Sorangium aterium: one gene and its partner. Each later gene encodes a partner of the first gene's protein in a complex. Links are inferred from orthologs where the notes say so. Each region holds a gene or a part of one and is shown on either strand. Other genes may lie near its edges.

Region 1 (3,418 bases):
GGCGAGACGCGCCGGTGGGATCCGCCTCCGGGCCTTGCCGCGAGGCGAAAGAACGGCCGCACGTTAGCCGCTCGCCTGGACGAGGGTCAAGGCGTGCTTTGGAGCGGGCCCCCAGGGGCGGGAATCGCCCGGCTGGGACCAGGATGCAAGAGGCAAAGCGCCCGCCCGGTCCAACGTTTCGCGGCGCTTCGTCTGTCGCGTCTCGTGGCGTCGGTTGCGTCGGTTGCGTCGGTTGCGTCGGTTGCGTCGGTTGCGTCGGTTGCGCTCGTCCCGCTGGTCCGGTGGCAGGCGGCCGGATCGAGCTTTCGTGGCGCTGCGCCCGCGCTCCCTCGCGCCGATGCCGCGCAGCGCCGTCTGCCGCCGCCGCCGCGCGCGGCCGGTCGCCATCGGCTCCGCTCGCGCGCGGCCGAGCGGGTCGGGCGACGATGATGAGCGCCGGCTCTCCCGGGCTGCGGCGCGAGATGCCGGCCCAGGTTCGTTTGTTTTCCCGATCGTGCCGCGCTTGGGTAATCTCGGCGCATGTTCCAGGCCGTGCTGAAGGAAGTCGTAGAGAACACCGAGGGCGGCATCGCGACCCTTCTCATGGATTTCGAGGGGATCCCGGTCGACAGCTATTCCAAGCCGGGGGCCGCGTTCGACATCACCACCATCGGCGCGGAGTTCAGCGTCGTGTTGAAGTCGATCCAGCGCGCCGCCGAGATGCTCGACGCGGGCAATGCCGCCGAGATCGCGATCCAGGCGGAGAAGGTCACGACCCTGATCCGCGTCGTGAACAACTCGTACTTCGTGGCCTTCTCGATGACGCCCGACGCGAACATCGGCAAGGCCCGGTACCTCCTGCGCACCAAGGTGCCGGTGCTGCTGAAGGAGCTCGCCTGAGCGGCTTCAGCATCTCGGTCATCTCCGGGCCGAACCTCGATCGACTGGGCAAGCGCGAGCCAGCGATCTACGGCAAGGCCACGCTGGATGACATCCACCGCGCCGTCGAGGAGGCCGCGAAGGGCCACGGCGCCTCGGTGTCGTGCATGCAATCGAACTGCGAGGGGGAGCTCGTGACCGCGATCAGCCACGCTGGCGATCGCGGCTTCCACGGCATCCTCCTCAACGCCGGTGCCTACACGCACACCTCCATCGCGCTCTATGACGCGATCCGCGCGAGCGCGCTTCCTACCGTCGAAGTGCACATCTCCAACCCGGACGGCCGAGAGCCGTTCCGCCGTCGCTCCCGCATCGCGCCTGCGTGCATGGCGCGCGTCGCGGGCTTCGGTGCGAGCTCGTACGTCCTTGGGCTGATCGGCCTGCTCGGGCATCTGGAGAAGCTGCGATCCGACGAAAGAGGTTGAACATGCGCCGTCACTCTGGTTGAAAGGCGGCAAACATCGATGGCCGAACGTCCTTCCATGAACATCAACCTCAAGCAGTTGCGGGCGCTGGTACGCATCTTAGAGAAGCGCAACGTGAGCGACTTCGAGTTCGAGGACGAACACGTTCGCATTCGCCTCACGCGCGGAGGCGTCATCCCGCAGGGCGCGGCGCAGCACCTCGCGCCCGCCGCCTTCCAGATCCACAGCGCGCCGGTCGCCGCGCCGGCTGCGCCGCCCGCGGCGGCGCCTGCGCCGGCTGCAGCGCCGGCGGCCCCGGCCGCGCCCGCGGCGGCGAGCGACGAGGGGATCTCGTATGTGACGTCGCCGTTCGTCGGCACGTTCTACCGGTCGCCGTCGCCCGACGCGCCCCCGTTCGTCGATGTGGGCAGCGCGATCCGCGTGGGTCAGGCGCTCTGCATCATCGAGGCGATGAAGCTGATGAACGAGATCGAGGCGGACTCTCCGGGCACGATCGTCGAGATCCTCGTCGACAACGGCAAGCCGGTCGAGTTCGGGCAGCGTCTCTTCAAGGTGCGGAGCAGCTAGCGCTGCCCGGGCGAGGGTGCCGTGTTCCAGAAGATCCTGATCGCCAATCGCGGCGAGATCGCGATGCGTGTCATCCGCGCCTGCCGCCTGCTCGGCATCCGCACGGTCGCCATCCACTCCGAGGCGGACGCCGCGGCGCTGCACGTCCGGTTCGCGGACGAGGCCGTGTGCGTCGGCCCTGCCGAGGCGTCGAAGAGCTACCTCAACATCCCGCAGATCATCGCGGCCGCGGAGGTCACGGGCGCCGACGCGATCCATCCGGGCTACGGGTTCCTCTCGGAGAACGCGAAGTTCGCCGAGCTTTGCAAGAAGTGCCGCCTCACCTTCATCGGGCCGACCGCGGAGGCGATGCGGACCTGGGGCGACAAGGTGTCCGCGCGCGAGGTCGCCAAGCGCTTCGGCATCCCCATGCTCAGCGGCACGGGCGTGCTCAAGAGCGCGGCGGACGCGGCCGAGCAGGCCGAGCGCGTCGGCTATCCGGTGATCCTGAAGGCCTCCGGCGGCGGCGGCGGCAGGGGCATGCGCATCGTCCGCGAGGCCGGCGAGGTGCAGCGCTCGTTCGAGATCGCGACGCAGGAGGCCCTGAGCGGCTTCAAGAACCCGGACGTCTACCTCGAGCGCTACGTCGAGGCGCCGCGCCACATCGAGTTCCAGGTGCTCGCGGATCAGCACGGGGGCGTGTGGACGCTCGGCGAGCGCGAGTGCTCGCTCCAGCGCCGGCACCAGAAGGTGATGGAGGAGTCGCCCAGCCCGGCGATGGACAACGAGAAGCGCTCCCGGATGGGCGACATCATCAGGGGCGCGATCCTCGAGACCGGCTACACCGGCCTGGGCACGCTCGAGTTCCTGATGGATGAGCGGGGCGAGCTCTTCTTCATGGAGATGAACACCCGCGTCCAGGTCGAGCACCCGGTCACCGAGATGGTGACCGGCGTCGATCTGGTCGCGCAGCAGATCCTCGCCGCTGCTGGCGAGCGGCTCTCGCTGCCCGACACGCGGCCCTGGAGCTTCCGTGGCCACGCCATCGAGTGCCGGATCAACGCCGAGGACGCGCGCTCGTTCGTGCCGTGGCCGGGCCTCATCACCGAGTACCACTCGCCCGGCGGCGTCGGGATCCGCGTCGACTCCGGCGTGTACGGCGGTTTCCGCGTGCCGAGCTCCTACGACTCGCTGGTGGCCAAGGTGATCGCGCACGGCGCGAACCGGGCCGAGGCGATCGCCAGGCTCCGGTGCGCGCTCGACGAGTTCATCATCGGCGGCATCCGCACGAACATCCCGCTGCACCAGGCGCTGCTGCGCGATCCAGAGGTCGTCGCGGGCAACATCTCGACGCATACGATCGAGCGCGTCGTCTCACAGGGGTTCTGACGCTCCGCGCTGCCGGCAGCCGCGTCGATGAGCGCGCAGCCGTTGCGCGTTCGTCGAGCTGACAGACGCAATCCGATTGCGATGATTGTTGCCCGAGCGACAGGTCGAAGGTGCGGCCAGGTGCTACCTTACGTCGCTCT
Region 2 (2,764 bases), on another replicon or contig:
GGAGGAGCTCGTCGACGTCGGCTCGCTCGACCCGGACCACATCCACACGCCCGGGATCTTCGTGCACCGGATCTTCCAGGGCGAGCGCTACGAGAAGCGGATCGAGCGGCGGACGGTGCGCAAGGCGTCGGCCGCCTAGGCGCGGGGACAGGGGACACGATGGGACTCACGCGGGAACAGATCGCGCAGCGCGCCGCGCTGGAGCTCAGGGACGGCTACTACGTCAACCTCGGCATCGGGATGCCGACGCTCGTCGCCAACTACATCCCCGCGGGGATCGAGGTGGTGCTCCAGAGCGAGAACGGGCTGCTCGGCATCGGCCCCTACCCGATCGAGGGCGCGGAGGACCCGGATCTCATCAACGCCGGCAAGGAGACCGTGACGATGCTCGCCGGCTCCGCGATCTTCTCGAGCGCCGAGTCCTTCGCGCAGATCCGGGGCGGCCACATCGATCTCGCGATCCTCGGGGCCATGGAGGTCTCCGAGAAGGGCGATCTCGCCAACTGGATGATCCCTGGCAAGATGGTGAAGGGGATGGGCGGGGCGATGGATCTCGTGGTGAGCGCGAAGCGCGTCGTCGTGATCATGGATCACGCGGCGAAGAACGGCGCGCCGAAGATCCTGGACGAGTGCTCGCTGCCCCTCACCGGGCGGGGCGTCGTCCACCGGATCATCACCGATCTCGCCGTGCTCGATGTGACGCCCGAGGGGCTCGTGCTGCGCGAGCTCGCGCCCGGCGTGAGCGCCCGAGAGGTGCAGGAGAAGACACAACCAACGCTCCGGGTCCCCTCCGACGTGAAGGAGATGGACCTGCGGAGCGCCTGAGGGCTCGCCGATGACCTGGCCTGAAAAGACCCTGCCGACGACCGACGCGAGCGAGAAGCGCTCGCTGGGAGCGGGCGTGTTCCGTCGCTGCGACGGCTGCTCGCACACGCACGACGCCGCCGAGCTCGCGCGCACCTTCGAGGTGTGCTCGCAGTGCGGCCACCACCACAAGCTCGACGCCGACGGCTGGCGGAGGCTGCTGCTCGACGACGGCGAGCTCGCCGCGTGGGACGAGCACCTCGTCCCGAACGACCCGCTCCGGTTCAGCGACGGCAAGAGCTACAGGGACCGCGTCGCGGCGCTCCACAAGAAGGGCCGCGCGAAGGAGGCGATCGAGATCGGCCGCGGCAGGCTGGGCGGCCGCGACATCGCCTACGGCGCGTTCGTCTTCGCCTTCATGGGCGGGAGCATGGGCTCGGTCGTCGGCGAGAAGATCACCCGCCTGTTCGAGCGCGCGACGCGCGAGGAGCTCCCCGTGGTGCTCCTCCAGGCGTCGGGCGGCGCGCGGATGCAGGAGGGCATCCTCTCGCTGATGCAGATGGCGAAGAGCGTGGCCGCGCTCGAGCGGTACCGAAAGGCGCGGCTGCCGTTCCTGTCGGTGCTGCTCCACCCGACGACGGGCGGCGTCGCGGCGAGCTTCGCCTTCCTGGGTGACGCGAACATCGCCGAGCCCAAGGCGCTCATCGGCTTCGCCGGCCCGCGGGTCATCGAGAACACGATCCGGCAGACGCTGCCGGCGGGCTTCCAGCGATCCGAGTTCCTGCTCGACCACGGGATGGTCGACGCCATCGTCCCGCGCCCCGAGATGAAGGCGTACATCGGGACGCTGCTCCAGCACCTCACGTCCAACCGCCGGGCGCGGCGATGACCTCGGCGGCGCCGCGGCTGCCCGCGCTGCTCGAGGCGCTCGGGCAGCGGGCGCCGCGGGGGATGGAGCTCGGGCTCGGCCGGGTCCGCGAGGCGCTCTCCGCGCTCGGCGATCCCCACGAAGGCCTCCCCGCGGTGCACGTCGCCGGCACGAACGGCAAGGGCAGCGTGTGCGCGATGGTCGAGTCGATCGCGCGCGCGGCCGGGCTGCGGACCGGCCTCTACACGTCGCCGCACCTGTCACGCTTCGCCGAGCGCATCCGCGTCGGGGGAGAGACGATCGGCGACGCGGCGCTCGCGCGCGCGCTCGCCGCCGCGCTCGAGCGTGTCCCCTCGCCGCTCACGTTCTTCGAGGCGCTGACGGTGGCCGCGTTCGTGGCCTTCCGCGAGGCGGACGTCGACCTCGCGATCCTCGAGGTGGGCCTCGGCGGGCGGCTCGACGCGACGAACGTGATCTCGGCGCCGCTCTGCACGGCGATCACGTCGATCGCGCTCGACCACCAGGCCGTGCTCGGCCCGACGCTGGCGGACATCGCCCGGGAGAAGGCGGGCATCCTCAAGCCGGGCGCGCCCGCGGTGCTCGGCCCGCTCGATCCGGAGGCCGACGCCGCGATCGAGGCGGCGGCGCAGGCGATCGGCGCCGGGCCTCGCCTCCGCGTCGCGCGGGCGGAGCGCGCCGGGAGCGCGGGCGAGATCGCGGTGGGGCGCGGCGGTCGCGGGGCGCGCGTCGCCGGGCCGGGGCGCCGCGAGATCGAGGTGGAGCTCGGCCTCCGCGGCGCGCACCAGGCCGAGAACGCGGGCGTGGCGTGCGGCATCGCGTGGCAGCTCGCCGGGCGGTGGCCCGAGGTCGAGCGGGCGCTCGCGGGTGGACTCGCCGCGGCCCGCTGGCCCGGTCGCCTGGAGCGGATCGACGCGGGCGGCGCCCGTGTCCTGCTCGACTGTGCGCACAACCCGCACGGCGCGCAGGCGCTCGCGGCGTGGCTCGACGAGGAGGGTCCGGGGGCAGCGCTCACCACGCTCGTGTTCGGCGCGATGGCCGACAAGGGGTGGGGCGAAATGCTACAGATGCTCG

What was found.
Region 2: the proteins of accB (region 1) and accD are in contact, whole or in part, in a solved structure (PDB 8UXZ), measured with the Escherichia coli proteins. The link is inferred for Sorangium aterium from one-to-one orthologs.

What each region holds. Positions count from the first base shown.
Region 1 is NZ_JAQNDK010000003.1:1,734,162-1,737,579, reverse strand. What follows is about bases 235-3,146. They hold accB (acetyl-CoA carboxylase biotin carboxyl carrier protein), read left to right. Parts: upstream 235-1,382; coding sequence 1,383-1,910; downstream 1,911-3,146. Other genes in these bases: accC (acetyl-CoA carboxylase biotin carboxylase subunit), read left to right, coding at 1,932-3,146; POL72_RS30810 (type II 3-dehydroquinate dehydratase), read left to right, coding at 876-1,343; POL72_RS30815 (roadblock/LC7 domain-containing protein), read left to right, coding at 532-879. Outside these bases: more of accC, read left to right, coding at 3,147-3,278. UniProt on the Escherichia coli protein: This protein is a component of the acetyl coenzyme A carboxylase complex; first, biotin carboxylase catalyzes the carboxylation of the carrier protein and then the transcarboxylase transfers the carboxyl group to form malonyl-CoA.
Region 2 is NZ_JAQNDK010000001.1:2,590,053-2,592,816, forward strand. It holds accD (acetyl-CoA carboxylase, carboxyltransferase subunit beta), read left to right. Parts: upstream 1-835; coding sequence 836-1,693; downstream 1,694-2,764. Other genes in the region: POL72_RS09435 (CoA transferase subunit A), read left to right, coding at 1-139; POL72_RS09440 (CoA transferase subunit B), read left to right, coding at 160-825; POL72_RS09450 (bifunctional folylpolyglutamate synthase/dihydrofolate synthase), read left to right, coding at 1,690-2,764.